4 regions of the Bradyrhizobium sp. 160 genome follow, and region 2 is predicted to be linked to each of the others. Evidence: predicted binding sites of a transcription regulator. Region 2 holds the regulator's gene; each other region holds the start of a gene.
The links. The regulator PhoB, encoded in region 2, activates phosphate uptake and scavenging genes when phosphate is short. The targets are predictions, from matches to a motif close to TGTCATNNANCTGTCAT.
Positions count from the first base shown of each region.

Region 1 (4,498 bases), on a different contig from region 2:
GGCCGCACCATTCACAACGCCTATCTCTTCGAGGTGAAGAAGCCCTCGGAATCCAAGGGACCGTGGGACTTCTACAAGCTGGTCGGCACGGTGCCGGGCGATCAGGCCTTCACGCCGCTGTCCGAGAGCAAGTGCGCGCTCTTGAAGAAGTAAGATGACGGCCGGCAGGCCATCAGGCTTGCGGGCGACTTTTAAGGGAACGCCGAAGGGACCGGGTGCGGGATCGATGCAGGCTCTTTACGCTCAGCTACTGGTGGGACTGATCAACGGCTCGTTCTACGCGCTGCTCAGTCTCGGGCTTGCCGTGATCTTCGGCATGCTCAACATCATCAATTTCGCCCACGGCGCGCTCTACATGATGGGCGCCTTCGTCGCCTATTTCCTGCTCAACCTCGGCGGCATCAATTATTGGTGGGCGTTGCTGCTGGCGCCCATCATCGTCGGCATTTTCGGCATGATCCTCGAGCGGACCATGCTGCAATGGCTGACCGGGCTCGATCACCTCTACGGCCTGCTCCTGACCTTCGGCATCGCGCTGATCGTGCAGGGCGTGTTCCAGAATTATTTCGGCTCCTCCGGTCTGCCTTACGCCATTCCGGACCAGCTCAAGGGCGGCATGAACCTCGGCTTCATGTTCCTGCCCGTCTATCGCGGCTGGGTAGTCGTGTTCTCGCTGGTGGTGTGCCTTGCGACCTGGTTCCTGATCGAGAAGACGCGGCTCGGTGCTTACCTGCGTGCCGCCACCGAGAACCCGACGCTGGTGCGCGCCTTCGGCGTCAACGTGCCGCGCATGATCACGCTGACCTATGGTCTCGGCGTCGGCCTTGCCGCGCTCGCCGGCGTGCTCTCCGCGCCGATCAATCAGGTGCGGCCGCTGATGGGCGCCGACCTCATCATCGTCGTGTTCGCGGTGGTCGTGATCGGCGGCATGGGATCGATCATGGGCTCGATCATCACCGGCTTTGCGCTCGGTGTGATCGAGGGCCTGACCAAATATTTCTACCCCGAGGCCTCCAACACCGTCGTGTTCGTGCTGATGGTGCTGGTGCTCTTGGTGAAGCCAACGGGATTGACGGGAAGGGCGGCCTGATATGACAGCCTTGACGGACGACACGCTGCCGGTGACCCCGCGCACGGTGCGCGACGAGATGATCGTGTTCGTGGTGATGGCGCTGCTCTTGGCGTCGGTGCCATTCACGGGAGTCTATCCGTTCTTCGTGATGCAGGCGCTGTGCTTTGCGCTGCTCGCCTGCGCCTTCAATCTGCTGGTCGGCTATGGCGGCCTGCTGTCGTTCGGGCACGCAATGTTCCTGGGGACTGCCGGCTATTGCAGCGCACATGCGCTGAAGGTGTGGGCGCTTCCGCCCGAGCTCGGCATCCTCGTCGGCGTCGCCGCCGCGTTCGTGCTGTCGATCGTGACCGGCTACATCTCGATCCGTCGCCAGGGCATCTATTTCTCGATGATCACGCTGGCGCTGTCGCAGCTTCTTTATTTCATCTACCTGCAGGCGCCGTTCACCCATGGCGAGGATGGCATCCAGGGCATTCCACAAGGGTACATGTTCGGCGTGCTCGATCTGTCCAAGCCGACCGTGCTCTACTATGTCGTGCTGATCGGCTTCCTCGCCGGCTTCCTCTTGATCTTCCGCATCATCAACTCGCCGTTCGGCGAGGTCCTGAAGGCGATCCGCGAGAATGAGCCGCGGGCGATCTCGCTCGGCTACCGTACAGACCAGTACAAGTTCCTGGCCTTCATCCTGTCGGGCACGCTGGCCGGCTTTGCCGGTGCGCTGAAAGTCTTCGTGGCGCAGAACGCCTCGCTCACCGACGTGCACTGGTCGATGTCGGGCGAGGTCGTCCTGATGACGCTGGTCGGCGGTCTCGGAACCATCTTCGGTCCCGTGATCGGCGCCTTCGTGATCATCGCCATGCAGCAATATCTGGCGGGCTTCGGCCAATGGGTGACGGTGATCCAAGGCGCGATCTTCGTGATCTGCGTGCTCACCTTCCGCCGCGGGGTCATCGGCGAAATCGCGCATTACTTCCGGCGATCGCTCTAAGTAGCTGATATAAAATCGGTTTACCGGTCGCTCGAAAGCGGTGGATGACCCTGCACCGCGGGCGTGAGATGACACGCGCGTGGATCGAAAATGGTCTATGACAGTTTCATGACGGCCCCTTCGGGCCAGGCCATTTTTCCAACCGGTAGCCTATCCCCATGATGCGATGGTTTCGTGCTTTCCTGCCCAAGGAGGAACGGTTCTTCGACCTGTTCGACCGTCATGCCCAGACCGTGATCCAGGGCTCGATCGCGCTCCAGAGCATGCTCAACGGCGGCGAGGAAACGCCGGTCTATTGCCAGCGCGTCAACCAGTTCGAGAACGACGCCGACAACATCACCCGCGAAGTGCTGACGGCGGTGCGCCGCACCTTTATCACTCCGTTCGACCGCGGCGACATCAAGAACCTGATTACCTCGATGGACGACGCCATCGACCAGATGCAGCAGACGGCGAAGGCCGTGATGCTGTTCGAAGTCCGCGCCTTCGAGCCGCCGATGCGCGAGATCGGCGGGCTTCTGATCGAATGCGCCAATCTGGTCGGGCGCGCGCTGCCGCTGATGCAGTCGATCGGCCCGAACGTCGCCATGCTGACCGCGATCACCGAAGAGCTGGGCAAGCTGGAAGGCCGCGTCGACGACCTCCATGACATCGGGCTGAAGGAGCTGTTCCTCAAGCATCGCGCGGGCAACGCGATGGATTTCATCGTCGGCGCAGAGATCTACGACCATCTCGAGAAGGTGGCCGACCGTTTCGACGACGTCGCCAACGAGATCAACAGCATCGTCATCGAGCAAGTGTAACGCATGATCCGGAAAAATGTGCCGCGGTTTTCCTTCGCGACAAACGCTGAACGCGTTTGCGCGGAGATCATGCGAAAAAATTGAGGCAGGGCCGCTGTGGATGCTGCGTTGGCTCTTCCCGTCCTGGTCGGCTTGATCGCCGTCGCGCTGCTGTTCGATTTCTTGAACGGACTCCATGACGCCGCCAATTCGATCGCGACCATCGTCTCGACCCGCGTGCTGCGGCCGCAATTTGCGGTATTCTGGGCCGCGTTCTTCAATTTCGTCGCCTTCATGGTGTTCGGGTTGCACGTCGCCCAGACCATCGGTACCGGCATCATCGATCCCTCCATCGTCGACGCCCAAGTGATCTTTGCGGCCTTGGTCGGGGCCATCGTCTGGAACCTCGTGACCTGGGCGCTCGGCATCCCGTCATCGTCCTCGCATGCGCTGATCGGCGGACTCGTCGGCGGCGGCATGGCCAAAGCGGGCATTTCGGCGGCAGTGTGGAGCGGATTGTCGAAGACGGTGCTGGCGATCGTGCTGTCGCCCCTGGTCGGCTTCCTGCTCGCAATGATGCTGGTGGCGATCGTGTCCTGGGCCTCGGTGCGCTCGACGCCCTTTGCGGTCGATCGCGCCTTCCGCATCCTGCAATTCGCCTCCGCCTCGCTCTATTCGCTCGGCCATGGCGGCAACGACGCCCAGAAGACCATGGGCATCATCGCGGTGCTGCTGTATTCGCAGGGTCATCTCGGCAGCGAATTCTCGGTGCCGTTCTGGGTCGTGCTGTCCTGCCAGGCTGCGATGGCGCTGGGCACGCTGATGGGCGGCTGGCGCATCGTCCGCACTATGGGCCTGCGCATCACCAAATTGACGCCCATGCAGGGCTTTTGCGCGGAGACCGGGGGCGCTGCGACCCTGTTCATGGCGACCTTCCTCGGCGTTCCCGTCTCGACCACCCACACCATCACCGGCGCCATCGTCGGCGTCGGCGCCGCCCGCCGCGTCTCGGCGGTGCGCTGGAACGTCGCTAGCTCGATCGTTTATGCCTGGGTGATCACGATCCCGGCCTCGGCCATCGTCGCCGCGCTGACCTGGTGGGTGGTCAAGATCTTCGTCAAGTAACGAACTTTAGGCCGGCAATTCCGGCGACGATGAGCCCGATGCTGGCGAGGCGGAACGCCGTGGCCGGCTCGCCGAACAGGATGATGCCGAGCGTCGCGGTGCCGACCGCGCCGATTCCGGTCCAGACAGCGTAGGCGGTTCCGACGGGCAGTGATTTGAGAGCAAGTCCGAGCAAGATGACGCTGCCGGCCATGGCCGCGAGCGTGACGACGGACGGAACAGGCCTGGTAAAGCCCTCGGTGTATTTCAGGCCGATCGCCCAGGTGATCTCGAGAAGCCCAGCGATCAACAGGATGCTCCAGGCCATGACGACCCTCCATTCTAGGCAGGGTCGTCCCCGCGGCTGAGGTGCTGAGAACGGGAAGGCCGTCCTTCCCGAAATGCCGATATGGGGCTGGCCGGAGGGCCACGCAATCACCAAATGAGGCTTGATCAGGCCCAGTTTCCCTGCCAAACGCTCCCGCCATGTCCGACATCGTCACCACCGCAGCCGAATCGCCGGCCCGTTCTCCGCTTGCCGCTGAAGTGGCA
Region 1 is NZ_JADPKD010000047.1:81,145-85,642, reverse strand. It holds gene IVA98_RS18555 (ABC transporter substrate-binding protein) at 1-153, shown strand, start outside; gene IVA98_RS18550 (branched-chain amino acid ABC transporter permease) at 227-1,090, shown strand; gene IVA98_RS18545 (branched-chain amino acid ABC transporter permease) at 1,092-2,060, shown strand; gene IVA98_RS18540 (DUF47 domain-containing protein) at 2,219-2,863, shown strand; gene IVA98_RS18535 (inorganic phosphate transporter) at 2,960-3,967, shown strand; gene sugE (quaternary ammonium compound efflux SMR transporter SugE) at 3,960-4,274, opposite strand; gene IVA98_RS18525 (peptide chain release factor 3) at 4,433-4,498, shown strand, end outside.
Region 1: IVA98_RS18540 (DUF47 domain-containing protein) is a predicted target of PhoB. The motif match lies at 2,158-2,174, and genes of this name have one in related genera.

Region 2 (4,498 bases):
CTTTCGCCAGCGACATCACGTCGGGGGTAACGCCGAGACGGCGATGCGCGAACAGATCGCCGGTGCGGCCCATGCCGGTCTGCACCTCGTCGAACGCGAGCAACAGCCCCTTCTCGTCGCAGAGCTGACGCAGCGCCTTGAGGAAGGCGGGTGTTGACGAACGCACGCCGCCCTCGCCCTGGATCGGCTCGATCAGGATGCCGGCGGTCTGCGGACCGATCGCCTTCTTCACGGCCTCGATGTCGCCATGCGGGACTTGGTCGAAGCCATCCATGGGCGGGCCGAAACCTTCAAGATATTTTGCCGAGCCCGTCGCCGCCAGCGTCGCCAGCGTGCGGCCGTGGAAGGCGCCTTCGAAGGTGATCATGCGATAGCGATCGGGATGGCCCTTGGCGGCGTGATAGCGCCGCACGACCTTGATCACGCATTCCAACGCTTCGGCGCCGGAATTGCAGAAGAACACGAAGTCCGCGAAACTTTCGTTGCACAGACGCGTTGCAAGCCGTTCGCCATCGGGACTCTGGAACAGGTTCGACATGTGCCAGAGCCTGGTCGCCTGCTCCTGCAACGCCTTGACCAATGCGGGATGGGCGTGGCCGAGCGCGTTCACCGCGACGCCCGAGGTGAAATCGAGATAGCGATCGCCATTGGTCGCGATCAGCCAGCAGCCTTCGCCGCGCTCGAAGCCAAGGTCCGCCCTGGCGAAAACGGGAAGCAGATGCGGCGCGGCGCTGTTGGTCATGACCATCACTTGGATGTTGCATTTGGACGTTGAGACCTGCCTGGCATGCCTTGCGCAGCGCACCATTGACCGGTCCGGAAAACGAAACGTGCCGCCTTTTAAGGGCGGCACGCGTCACCATCTTATGCCTGGCAAGACGGGTGTCAATGCCGCCCGGAAAGCCTCGCGAAACGCCGAATCCGTAGTCTTGCGGTGCCGATCTTGCAGGGTTTTCACCACGGAACATGTGGAAGCGAGTCGGCGGACTCTTGCGCGGGAGTCACGCCATATTGTAGCGTTTGGACTGTCAGATACGACATCTCGTGCAGCGGTTCTGATCCCAAGAGTCCTCATGTACCGGCGTAAACGTTCGGGCGTCAGTCACGCGCCCGGCGAGCCTTAAGGGATTCTGACGGCACGGGTTTTTCAAGGCTTAAGCATTCGCTGTGAGGCCCCAGGATGGCGGCGCGCAACGAGGGAAAGGGTGCAATGACGGTTTTGACCTGGTCCGATGATCGCGTCGAGCAGCTGAAGAAGCTCTGGGAGGCCGGACTTTCGGCCAGCCAGATCGCGGCCGAGCTCGGCAATGTGACCCGCAATGCCGTGATCGGCAAAGTGCACAGGCTTGGCCTGTCGGGCCGCGCCAAGAGCCCTTCATCGGCAGCGCCGCGGCCGCGCAAGGCGCGGCCCGCGCAGCATATGATGCGGGTGACCCGGCCGATCTCGCGCGGCAACACCGCGCTGGCGCAGGCCTTCGAGGTCGAGGTGGAGGCCGAACCGGTCACCTACGACAACGTGGTGCCGATGAGCCAGCGGCTGTCGCTGCTGGAATTGAACGAGGCGACGTGCCACTGGCCGGTCGGCGATCCCTCCAGCCCGGACTTCTTCTTCTGTGGCGGCAAGGCGCTGTCAGGCCTGCCCTACTGCGCCCAGCACTCGCGCGTCGCCTATCAGCCGGCAGCGGATCGCCGGCGGGCGGCACCGAAGCCGAGCACGCGGTGATTATTTCCTGAGATCGAGCCGGCAGCCGTCACGCGGTGACGGCGCAACAAACCCGATGTCGTCCCGGACAAGCGTAGCGCCGATCCGGGACCGATAGCCACCGCAAGCCGTGGTTACGGGGCCTCGGAGTTACCTTTTTCGCGCAACAATGGGCCCGGGTCCCGGATCGGCGCTTCGCTCCGGACAACGCTGCGCGTTGCCGGAGCTACGCTTGTCCGGGACGACGGCCGAGATTGTTGACGCAGCTGGGCCTACGTCTGCTCCGCCTTTGCAAACCGATCATCCAGCGCATAACCCGCGCCGCGGACGGTACGGATCGGGTCCTGCTCGCGGCCGAGATTGAGCAGCTTGCGCAGGCGGCCGATATGGACGTCGACGGTGCGCTCGTCGATGTAGATGTCGCGGCCCCAGACGCTGTCGAGCAGCTGCTCGCGCGAGAACACGCGACCGGGATGCTCCAGGAAAAACTCCAGCAGGCGATATTCGGTCGGGCCGAGATCGATCGGCCGGCCCGAACGCGCGACGCGGCGCTTGTCGCGATCGAGCTCGATGTCGCCATAGGCGAGCACGGTGGCGAGCCGCTCGGGGCTTGCGCGCCGCAGAAGGCCCTTCACGCGCGCGAGCAGCTCCGGCACCGAGAACGGCTTGACGATGTAGTCGTCGGCGCCGGTCGCAAGACCCCGCACCCGCTCGCTCTCCTCGCCGCGCGCGGTCAGCATGATGATCGGGAGCTGCTTGGTCTCGGGACGGGTGCGCAGCCGCCGGCACAGCTCGATGCCGGACAGTCCCGGCAGCATCCAGTCGAGCACGATCAGATCGGGGATGTGTTCCTTAAGGCGGGTGTCGGCGTCGTCGCCGCGCATCACCGTCTCCACGTCATAGCCGTCGCCTTCGAGGTTGTAACGCAGAAGCTCGGTGAGAGCTTCCTCGTCCTCAACCACCATAATGCGTGCGCCCATGTTGTCGTCGCTCCCTAGGTATTCGGTACCGTCGTGGCGAAGGTCGTCATGTCGCCCTTCGGCCGCTTGTCGGTGATCGCCTGCCCCTCGATCATGTAGAACACGGTCTCGGCGATGTTGGTGGCGTGATCACCGATCCGCTCGATGTTCTTGGCGCAGAACATCAGATGGATGCAGAACGAGATGTTGCGCGGATCCTCCATCATATAAGTGAGGAGCTCGCGAAACAGAGAGGTGCAGATGGCGTCCACTTCCTCGTCGCCCTTCCACACTGCCATCGCCGCCGGCAAATCGTGCGCGGCATAGGCATCAAGCACCGACTTGACCTGCTGCTGCACGAGGTCGGTCATGTGCTCCAGGCCGCGGAACAGTTTCAGCGGATGGAAGTCTGTCTCCAGCGCCGCAACGCGCTTGCCCATGTTCTTGGCGAGGTCGCCGATGCGCTCAAGATCGGTGGCAACGCGCATGGCGCCGACGATCTCGCGCAAATCCACCGCCATCGGCTGGCGGCGGGCGATGGTGAGCACGGCGCGCTCCTCGATGCGCTTCTGAAGCGCGTCGAGCTCGGCATCGGTGGTGACGACGCGCTGGCCGAGCGCGACGTCGCGGCGGATCAGCGCGTCGACGGAATCGACGATCATGCGCTCGGCGATGCCGCCCATCTCGGCGACGAGGCGAGTGAGCTCCTGGAGGTCGGTATCGAAGGCCTTTGCGGTATGTTCAGTACCCATGTCCCGTCTCCTCAGCCGAACCGGCCGGTGATGTAATCCTGCGTACGCCGATCGCTCGGCGACGTGAAGATCTTGCTGGTGTCATCGAACTCGATCAGCTCGCCGAGATACATGAAGGCGGTTTTATCAGAGACGCGCGCCGCCTGCTGCATATTGTGGGTGACGATCGCGATCGTGTAGTTCTCGGACAATTCCTGGATCAGCTCCTCGACCTTGGCGGTCGAGATCGGGTCGAGCGCCGAGCAGGGCTCATCGAACAAGATCACTTCGGGCCGTACCGCGACCGTGCGGGCAATGCAGAGGCGCTGCTGCTGGCCGCCGGAGAGCGACAGGCCGGACGCGTTGAGCTTGTCCTTGACCTCGTTCCACAGCGCGCCGCCGCGCAGCGCCTTCTCGACGCGGTCGTCCATCTCGGACTTCGAGATCTTCTCATAGAGGCGGATGCCGAAGGCGATGTTCTCGTAGATCGTCATCGGGAACGGCGTCGGTTTCTGGAACACCATGCCGACCCGGGCGCGCAGCAGGTTGAGGTCCAGCTTGGGATCAAGGATGTTGGTCTGGTCGAGCAACAGCTGGCCGGTGGCGCGCTGGCCTGGATAGAGATCGTACATCCGGTTGAAGATGCGCAGCAGGGTCGACTTGCCGCAGCCCGACGGGCCGATGAAGGCCGTGACGCGGTTGGTGCCGAGGGCCAGATTGATGTTCTTCAGCGCGTGGTGCTCACCGTAGTAGAAATTGAGGTTGCGCGCGGTCACCTTGGCAGGCGCCTCGGGTAGCGGCTGTGAGCCGGGATGAACGGTCGGCGCACTTACGGAAACAGACATTTCACTCATTTTGCAGTCCTCTCGGCGCCAAGGATGCGCGCGCCAATGTTCAGGGCAAGCACGGTCAGGGTAATGAGCAGCGCCCCACTCCAGGCGAGCTGCTTCCAATAGGCGTAGGGGCTCTGCACGAAGTTGTTGATGGTGACAGGCAGGTTGGCCATCGTCTTGTCGAGACCGAGGCTGAAGAACTGGTTCGATAGCGCCGTGAACAGCAGCGGCGCGGTCTCGCCGGCGACGCGCGCAGTCGCCAGCAGCACGCCC
Region 2 is NZ_JADPKD010000028.1:444,938-449,435, reverse strand. It holds gene IVA98_RS11665 (aspartate aminotransferase family protein) at 1-742, opposite strand, end outside; gene IVA98_RS11660 (GcrA family cell cycle regulator) at 1,211-1,723, shown strand; gene phoB (phosphate regulon transcriptional regulator PhoB) at 1,975-2,682, opposite strand; gene phoU (phosphate signaling complex protein PhoU) at 2,697-3,413, opposite strand; gene pstB (phosphate ABC transporter ATP-binding protein PstB) at 3,425-4,246, opposite strand; gene pstA (phosphate ABC transporter permease PstA) at 4,243-4,498, opposite strand, start outside.

Region 3 (4,498 bases), on a different contig from region 2:
GTCGGCTCGGTGGTGACCAACCTGGCGCTGGCGATCCGCGGCGCCAGCGCCGTGACCCTGATCTCGGCGATCCTGGTGCTCGGCGGGGCGCTCGCCGCGGGTCATCGCCACCGGGTCTATGATGCGGTGATCCTGAAGACGCTGGGCGCGACGCGGCTGCGGCTGCTCGGCGCCTATGCACTCGAATACCTCCTGATCGGGCTCGCCACCGCCTTGTTCGGCGTGATCGCCGGCAGCATCGCGGCCTGGATGATCGTGACGCGGCTGATGACGCTGAGTTTCGTCTGGCAGGCCGGCAGTGCGGCCGGCGTGGTCGTAGCCGCGCTCGTCGTCACGGTCGGGCTCGGGCTCGCCGGCACGTTGCTGGCATTGAACAAAAAGCCCGCGACGGTGTTGCGGAATTTGTGACAAAAGGTAGCGGCTGACCGCGCGGGAGCGGAATCGCACGATTCCTGCGGTTAACCACGTCCTCCCGTCAGGATTGTGGCCGAGGGCGACATTCGGCCGCGCGTGGACGGTTGCAGTGAATGTGTTAGTTTCCCACATATCGAGTGGGTTCGGAGCCCCGATTGTGAGCCAGAATTTAGTCGGCTGGCATCGGTATCCGAGATAGAACTGACGAACCGGCGGCATGGCGACCCTCGTGCCGGACCGGACCAACCAACGGGAATTCGACCATGTCGGACCTAGACCGTAACTACGCTTCTCCTTTCGGCAGGGCCGCCGGGCGTGTTGACGCCGCGACGGTCGATGCCGGCCTGCGCGCCTATATGCTGCGCATCTACAATTACATGAGCATTGGCCTGGCCATCACGGGCCTGGCGGCGCTCGGCGTCTACATGGCCGCCGTGACGGACGTCCCGACGCCGGAAGCCGTCCGCGTCGGCAAGCTGTTCCTGACGCCGTTCGGCTACGCGATGTTCGTGAGCCCCCTGAAGTGGCTGTTCATGCTGGCGCCGCTCGCGATGGTGTTCGTGATCTCGGCGGGCATCAACCGTCTGGCACCCTCGACCGCCCAGATCCTGTTCTGGGTATTCTCGGCGCTGATGGGCATCTCGCTGTCGTCGATCTTCCTGGTGTTCACGCACACCTCGATCGTGCGGGTGTTCTTCATCACCGCGGCCACCTTCGGTGCGCTGAGCCTCTACGGCTACACCACCAAGCGTGACCTGACTGGCATGGGCTCGTTCCTGTTCATGGGCCTGATCGGCATCGTCATCGCGAGCCTGGTCAACCTGTTCCTGGCGAGTTCGATGCTGCAGTTCATTGTCTCGGTGGTCGGCGTGCTGGTGTTTGCGGGCCTCACCGCCTGGGATACCCAGCGGCTGAAGAACGACTACATCTACGGCTACGCCTCGGCCGGCGGTGACATCGCGGAGCGTGCGGCCATCACCGGCGCGCTGTCGCTGTACCTGAACTTCATCAACCTGTTCACGCTGCTGTTGCAGCTCCTCGGCCAGCGCGATTAAGCGATAGGCTGAGAGAACGACATCAGCCCCGGCCGAAAGGCCGGGGTTTTTGTTTGGGGCATGATGTCGCCACATACCCGGTGTCATCGCCCGCCAATGGTCTCGCCTTCGGCGAGCCCGATGACGGGCTCCGGCGGGCGATCCAGCATTCCAAAGCGTTCGTGAGAAGCCGAGGGGCCGCGGCGTACTGGATGCCCCGCCCCCGTGCGCAATTGGCACTAGGCGGGGCATGACAGCACGGAGAAGATGGAGACTGCTGCGCCTGCATGACGGCTGGGAAGCAGCCCTGCCCTCTTCCAGCGGCCGCGGGAAGGCTCTAATCTTGCCGCCATGTCCGCACCCGAAATCAGGCCCACGCTCGAGGCCGATCTTCCCGCCATCACCGCCATTTACCAGCAGGCCGTCCGCGAGGGCACCGCGACGTTCGAGCTGGAGCCGCCCGATCTTGCCGAGATGACGCGCCGCTATCGCGCGCTGATCGACGGCGGCTATCCCTATTTCGTCGCGATCCTTGATCGTCGCGTCGCCGGCTATGCCTATGCCGGTGCCTACCGGCCGCGGCCGGCCTACCGCTTCACGGTGGAGAATTCGATCTATCTCGATCCCTCCTTCCAGCGCCGCGGTGTCGGCTCTCTGCTGCTGGAGCGGTTGATCATCGAATGCGAGGCGCGCGGCTTCCGGCAGATGATCGCGGTGATCGGCGATTCCGCCAATGCCGGCTCGATTGGCGTTCACGCCAAGAGCGGCTTCGAGATGATCGGCACGCATCCCAATGTCGGGCTGAAATTCGGCCGCTGGCTCGATACGGTGATGATGCAGCGCGCCCTCGGCGAGGGCGCAAGCACGGTGCCGGGAAAGTAGGCGCGTTGCGCCTTTGTCGTCCACCCGACGCCGCCTACACCACCGCCAGCTTGCGATCGATCACCAGCAGCACACGCTCGAGCTCGTGACCGCGGCGCAGGATCAGGCCGGTCGCCGAGATCACGCTGTACATGCCCTGCTTGCGCGCGAGCCGCGGGTCCTTCTCGATGCGATAGATCGGCACTTCCGAGGCGCGGCGATAGACCGAGAACACGGCGCGGTCCTTCAGGAAGTCGATGGCGTAGTCGCGCCACTCGCCGTCGGCGACCATGCGGCCATAGAGATTGAGGATCCGGTGCAGTTCGAGGCGGTTGAACGTCACCCGGTTCGGCTGCGTCGTCACAGCGGCGGGGCGCGCCGCCGCGCGCTGCTCGCTCGGATCGGCATCCTCCGACATCAGACTCATGGGAAGCGCCTCCTGATCGCGCGACATGACCCCGCGTCCCCGAAGACCGTCCCGGGAACTGCGCTCATGACAATTGCATGATCGCGCCAACCGTACCGGGCCGCAAGAGGCTCCCTAGCTCAACCAATGGAATCGATTGCGAATCCGAACACACGCAGCGGTGGAACTCCGTCGCGGCAAACCGTCACGGGATCGTTAGCAGGAATCATAGTATCGCCGCTTTTCCGCCTAGCGACTGCCGCCCTGCATTGCGAAAACACTTACGTGCGTTGACCCGGTCCTTCGGTTCCGGATTCCTCAGCCCCCAGCCCCCCGGGGTCGACAGGATCGGGTCTGTACGCACGGCAAGGAGGGCCAACGCAAGTTGGTCCTTTTTTGTTTGTGTCGGGATGTTTCCGATCCTGCGAACTTGTCTCTGATCCGCACTATGATCCGCACAAAGGCTGTCTCTCCTCATCCTGAGGGCCGCGCTCTTGCGCGGCGTCTTGAAGGATGGAGGCCCCATTGCATCAGCGGGGGGCCTTTCATGGTTCGAGATGCCGCGCAAGGGCGCGCTCCTCACCATGAGGATTGAAAGCAGAGTACGACGCCAAAGAATCAGTGCAGCGACGTGTACGCCGCGCCCAGCATCGGGCCCGGCTTCTCTCGGCTGCCATCCTGGACATAGACCACCGCGCCGTCGACGCCATCGCGCGTGAGATTCTCGATCGGCACCGTCCAGCTTTCCGGACGGCCGGTCCAGTCGCCGACCTTCAGCAGGTTGCGCACGACGTTGTGATAGGTGACCTGCTGTCCGCGATTTTCGCCGCGGGTGATCGTGATGGGCACCGACTTGGCGATCGAGCAGATCCAGACCTCGCCATGCGAGACCGTGGGCTCGTTGCTCCCGGCCACCGAGACGTTGATCTGCTTGCCCGCAAGCGACATCGTCACCGGCACGCTCATCACCCCCGTGCCCCTGTCGGTCTTGCCGATCGCATTCTCGATGCCGGTGCGATCGCTGCCGATGACATGGGTCGAGCCATTGACGACGACCTGCGGCGTGTAGACCTCACGGTCGCCGCGCACGCGCGAGTAAGCACGCTGCCGTGCAGAGAAGCGTGAATCCGCCAGCGTGTCCTTCCAGCCGAGATAATCCCAATAGTCGATCGGCATGCTCAACGCGATGACCGAGGGATCTTTGGAGAGATCGCCGATGATCTTGTCGGCGGGCGGACAGGACGAGCAGCCCTGCGAGGTAAACAATTCGACAACGGCGCGGGGATCAGCCTCGGCGGGGCGGATGACGGCGACGATCGCACAGATGCCGAGAGCACCCGACCAGAGGGCACTGGACCAACGTGAAATCGGATGAGAAGCCGTCATTGTTGTCATGTCTAACGCCGCACACCATTGCTTGTGAGAGGGAATCTTATCGCCTGATGGTCACCGTAGTCTTACGGGGCGCGGCACATTCGTCCTTCCAGGCAACCGTCCAGGAGGAGGTTTTCCACCGGCCGGGCCCATCCGAAACGTGCCGCAAACGCGCGAAGGCGGCCTTTTGATAGGCCGCCTTCGTTCAGGCTTCTACTCACTTCGCAGTGAGCCATCGTTCACAAATCCGCGCTTACGCCGCAAGCTTGCGCAGCACGTAGTGCAGAATGCCGCCGTTGCGGTAGTAGTCGAGCTCGTCCAGCGTATCGATGCGGCAAAGCAGCGAAACGCGCTGCAATGAACCGTCGCCGGAGACGATCTCCGCGGTCAGCTTCTGGCGCGGCTTGAG
Region 3 is NZ_JADPKD010000077.1:146,591-151,088, reverse strand. It holds gene IVA98_RS32795 (ABC transporter permease) at 1-408, shown strand, start outside; gene IVA98_RS32790 (Bax inhibitor-1/YccA family protein) at 678-1,469, shown strand; gene IVA98_RS32785 (GNAT family N-acetyltransferase) at 1,800-2,330, shown strand; gene IVA98_RS32780 (DUF2794 domain-containing protein) at 2,365-2,736, opposite strand; gene IVA98_RS32775 (DUF1223 domain-containing protein) at 3,334-4,110, opposite strand; gene acnA (aconitate hydratase AcnA) at 4,343-4,498, opposite strand, start outside.
Region 3: IVA98_RS32780 (DUF2794 domain-containing protein) is a predicted target of PhoB. The motif match lies at 2,803-2,819, and genes of this name have one in related genera.

Region 4 (4,498 bases), on a different contig from region 2:
GGCGTCGCGATCAAGTCGCCGTTCGGAACGTTTCACGCGCCGAACATTTCGCCCGATCCCAATGACGGCGTCGGCAAATGGACCGACGCCGATTTCGTTAACGCGGTGATGCACGGGGTCTCGCCGGCCGGGCAGCACTATTTTCCGGCGTTTCCGTATACGTCCTATCGGCACGCCAAGCGTGAGGATGTGCTCGACCTCTTTGCCTATCTGAAAACGCTACCGCCTGTTGCGGGCAAGGTGCGCGACCATGACGTCAGTTTTCCCTTCAACATCCGGCGCAATGTCGGCATCTGGAAATTCTTGTTTCTGGACGGCAAGCCGTTCGTCGCCGACGGCGCGAAGTCGCCGGCATGGAATCGCGGCGCCTATCTCGTGAACAGTTTGGGCCATTGCGCCGAATGCCACAGCCCGCGCAACGCGCTTGGCGGCATCATCGCGAGCGAGCGGTTTGCCGGCGGGCCCAATCCGGAAGGCGAGGGCTGGGTCCCCAACATCACCCAGAAGCGCCTTGGCGAGTGGAGCGCGAAGGACATCGCCTATTTCCTCAAGACTGGCGAACTGCCCGATGGCGACAGCGTCGGCGGCGCAATGACGCGCGTGATCAAGAACACCTCGCAACTGCCGGACGCGGATCTCGCGGCAATGGCGGACTACGTCAAATCGCTGCCCCCGGTGGACGGCCCGACCCCGCCCAAGCGCAAGCAGGGCAGCTAGTGCGTGATGAAGGCTAGCTCGATCGTGAGACTGTAACCCCTCACCCGGATCGCATCTTTCGATGCGATCCGACCTCTCCCTTCGGGAGAGGTGAACCGTTGGCTCGCATCGATATAACCAAACTCATCCCGCATCGATGACGCCCGTTAGCCGGTGCCGAACGCCTTGAAGGTGATGATGGTGAGGGTGTCCTGGATGCCTGGCAGCACTTGCACCTTCTCGTTGACGAAATGGCCGATGTCGGTGTCCTTGTCGACGTAGAACTTCACGAGGAGGTCGTATTGACCGGCCGTGGAATAGATCTCGGAGGCGATCTCGGCTTCGGCGAGCGCATTGGCGACCACATAGGACTGGCCGAGCTTGCATTTGATCTGGACGAAAAAGGGAACCATCGCGGTCACTCCGAAAGCACATCTAGCCGGCTAATAGGCCAAAATCGGCCGGATTTAGCAAGCGAACTTGCCGCCCCTCGATGCGGGTCCGGCACTCGGTGAACTGCGTGTCGATGCTGGGGATCGGTGCGCAGCTGCTGCAAGGCTCCCTTGCCATTGACCGCGGCAACGACGCGATATCCGAGAGCTTCCACCCTGCGAATAGCGAGGAGCGGACGAACGGGTTGTCCTCGGCGATCAGGATCGTCTCGTCGGCGCGGCCCCGGGCGGCCTGCAACTGGCGGCGCCGGACAGTTCCAGCACTTGACGTCTCACGCATCGGCGAAGCAAGCTGAGGGGCAAGACCATAAAGAGAAGGTGAGCTTGCATTTGCAAGCCTGCACGATTGCGCGGTCCACGCCGCGTCCGCTTGCTGCGCTGGAGCACGGCTGTGTCGCCAATCAGCGTCGCTTGCAGCTGGTGGCGCTTGCTGGTGTTCCACGGTCGCGCTAGGACAGGCCATGGCGGTGTCCGGATCAAGCAGATGTCTCCCGCGATGACGACGCCCGTGGCGCTCACCATCGCCGGCTCCGATTCGAGTGGGGGCGCCGGCATCCAGGCGGACCTGAAGACTTTTGCCGCGCTCGGCGTCTATGGCGCCTCCGCCATCACGGCGTTGACGGCGCAGAACACGCGCGGCGTCACGGGTATTCACGCAGTGCCGGCCGAGTTCGTCACCGCGCAGATCGATGCGGTGTTTTCCGATCTTGATGTCGGCGCTGTGAAAATCGGCATGGTGGCCCAGGCCGCCAGCATCGACGCGATCGCGGCCGCGCTGTCGCACTGGGCGCCCCGGCACGTGGTGCTCGATCCCGTGATGGTGGCAACATCCGGCGACCGGCTGCTGGCCTCCGACGCCGTCAAGGCGTTGCGCACGAGACTGATACCGCTCGCCTCGGTGATCACGCCGAACCTGCCCGAGGCCGCTGCGCTGCTCGATGCACCGGTCGCGGCCAACCAGGCCGAGATCGAAAGCCAGGGGCACTGCCTTCTGGCGCTCGGCTGCCGCGCGGTCCTGATCAAGGGAGGACACGGCGAAGGCGCGGAGAGCGTCGACTATCTGGTTGATGCCGACAACGCCATCGCGCTCGCGGCGCCCCGCCTTGCCACCAAGAACACCCATGGTACCGGCTGCTCGCTGTCCTCGGCCGTCGCGGCGGGTCTCGCCAGAGGCGAGGCGCTCGAGCAGGCGGTCCGCAGCGCCAAGGCCTGGATCAGCGCTGCGATTGGCGCCGCCGACCGCTTCAGCGTCGGCCACGGCCACGGGCCGATCCATCATTTCCATAAGTTCTACTGACGACCGCCCGCTCAAGCGGGAGAGGGAGCGCCTGCCCTCCGGGCTTCCAGTGCGAATCTGATCTTGGACGAGGCGCTGCGCGCCATGTCGCCTGATTGTCGCATGCGACTGATATTCGCAGGGCAGGCGAGGCAAGGCGTGATTCGTATCGGAACGTGCCTCAAGAGTTCAATCGGTCATCCCCCTGTCACGGGACATTGTTACAGGCTGGCGCATGGGAAGTTACGATGTGAGTGACGAGAGCCCGGAGCGGCGCTTTCGCACGTTGTTCATCTCCGACGTCCATCTCGGAGCCCGCGGTTCTCAAGCCGATCTTCTGCTGGACTTCCTGCGCTACCACGATGCCGACACCATCTATCTCGTCGGCGACATCGTCGACGGCTGGGCGCTGAAATCGAGCTGGCACTGGCCGCAATCCCATAACGACCTCGTCCAGAAGCTGCTGCGCAAGGCGCGCAAGGGCGCCAAGGTCATCTACATTCCCGGCAATCACGACGAGTTCCTGCGCAACTATTACGGCACGCATTTCGGCGGCATCGACGTGGTCGAGAACACCGTGCATACCGGCGTCGACGGCAAGCGCTATCTCGTGATTCACGGCGACATCTTCGACCTCGTGGTGCAGAACGCGCGCTGGCTCGCTCATCTCGGTGACAAGGCCTACGATTTCGCGATCCAGATGAACCGCCTCGTCAACTTCTTCCGCCGCTTGTTCGGCGTGCCCTATTGGTCGCTGTCGCAATGGGCCAAGCAGAAGGTCAAGAACGCCGTCAACTATATCGGCGCGTTCGAACAGGCGCTCGCCGCCGACGCGCGACGTCACGACGCGGACGGCGTGATCTGCGGCCACATCCATTACGCCGTGATCCGCGACGAGGCCGGCATTCGCTACTTGAATTGCGGCGACTGGGTCGAGAGCTGCACCGCGCTGGTCGAGCACGACGACGGCCGTTTCGAGATCATCACCTGGGCGGATCATTTGCAGAAGCCGGCAACCGTCCCGCAGGTCGCGGCAAGAGCTGCCTGATGCGCATCCTGGTCGCGACCGACGCCTGGCACCCGCAAGTCAACGGTGTGGTTCGGACGCTGACCAAGCTGGCCGACGCGGCAGAGGGGCTCGGCGTCGCGTTCACGTTCCTGACGCCGCAATCGTTCCGCACCTTTGCGATGCCGAGCTATCGCGACGTGCGCCTCGCCATGCCGCGCCCGGCGCGAATTGCAAAGCTGATCGAAGAAGCACGCCCGGACAGCATCCACATCGCGACGGAGGGGCCGATCGGCCTGATGGTCCGCCGCTATTGCCGCCAGCGCAAGCTGCCGTTCACGACCAGCTTCCATACCCGCTTTCCAGAATATGTCCGGGCTCGCGTGCCAGTGCCGGGCTCGCTGATCTGGCGCGCGCTGCGCCGCTTCCATGCGCCCAGCCGCGCCGTGATGGCGGCGACGCCTGCGCTCGCGCGCGAGCTCGCCGAGCGCGGCTTCGACAATGTCGTGCTGTGGCCGCGCGGCGTCGACACCCATTTGTTCCGTCCCCGCGCGATCGACCTCTGTCTGCCGGCGCCGGTGTTCCTCTCGGTCGGCCGGGTCGCGGTGGAGAAGAACCTCGAGGCCTTTCTCGACCTCGACCTGCCCGGCACCAAGGTGATCGTTGGCGACGGTCCGGCGCGTGCCTCGCTCGAAGAGGCCTATCCCGATGCGATCTTCCTCGGCGAGAAGCACGGCGAGGCGCTGGCGGAAATCTATGCTGCGGCCGACGTCTTCGTGTTCCCGAGCAAGACCGACACTTTCGGCCTGGTCCTGGTGGAGGCGCTCGCAAGTGGCCTGCCGGTGGCGGCCTTTCCGGTGAAGGGACCCCGCGACGTGATCGGCAATGCGGCGGTCGGCGCGCTCGATCACGATCTGCGCACCGCCTGCTTCGCCGCGCTCGACATCTCCAGGCAGGACTGGTTCGCCGCCAATTACACCTGGGAGGCTTCGGCCCGGGCTTTCCTGGCCAGCATCGAGGCGCTAGGCGCGGTGCTGCCCGGCCGGAAAGGGGCGGAACCGCCGCGCT
Region 4 is NZ_JADPKD010000055.1:188,229-192,726, reverse strand. It holds gene IVA98_RS22665 (c-type cytochrome) at 1-717, shown strand, start outside; gene IVA98_RS22660 (Lrp/AsnC ligand binding domain-containing protein) at 864-1,109, opposite strand; gene thiD (bifunctional hydroxymethylpyrimidine kinase/phosphomethylpyrimidine kinase) at 1,645-2,445, shown strand; gene IVA98_RS22650 (UDP-2,3-diacylglucosamine diphosphatase) at 2,660-3,472, shown strand; gene IVA98_RS22645 (glycosyltransferase family 4 protein) at 3,472-4,498, shown strand, end outside.
Region 4: IVA98_RS22650 (UDP-2,3-diacylglucosamine diphosphatase) is a predicted target of PhoB. The motif match lies at 2,620-2,636, and genes of this name have one in related genera.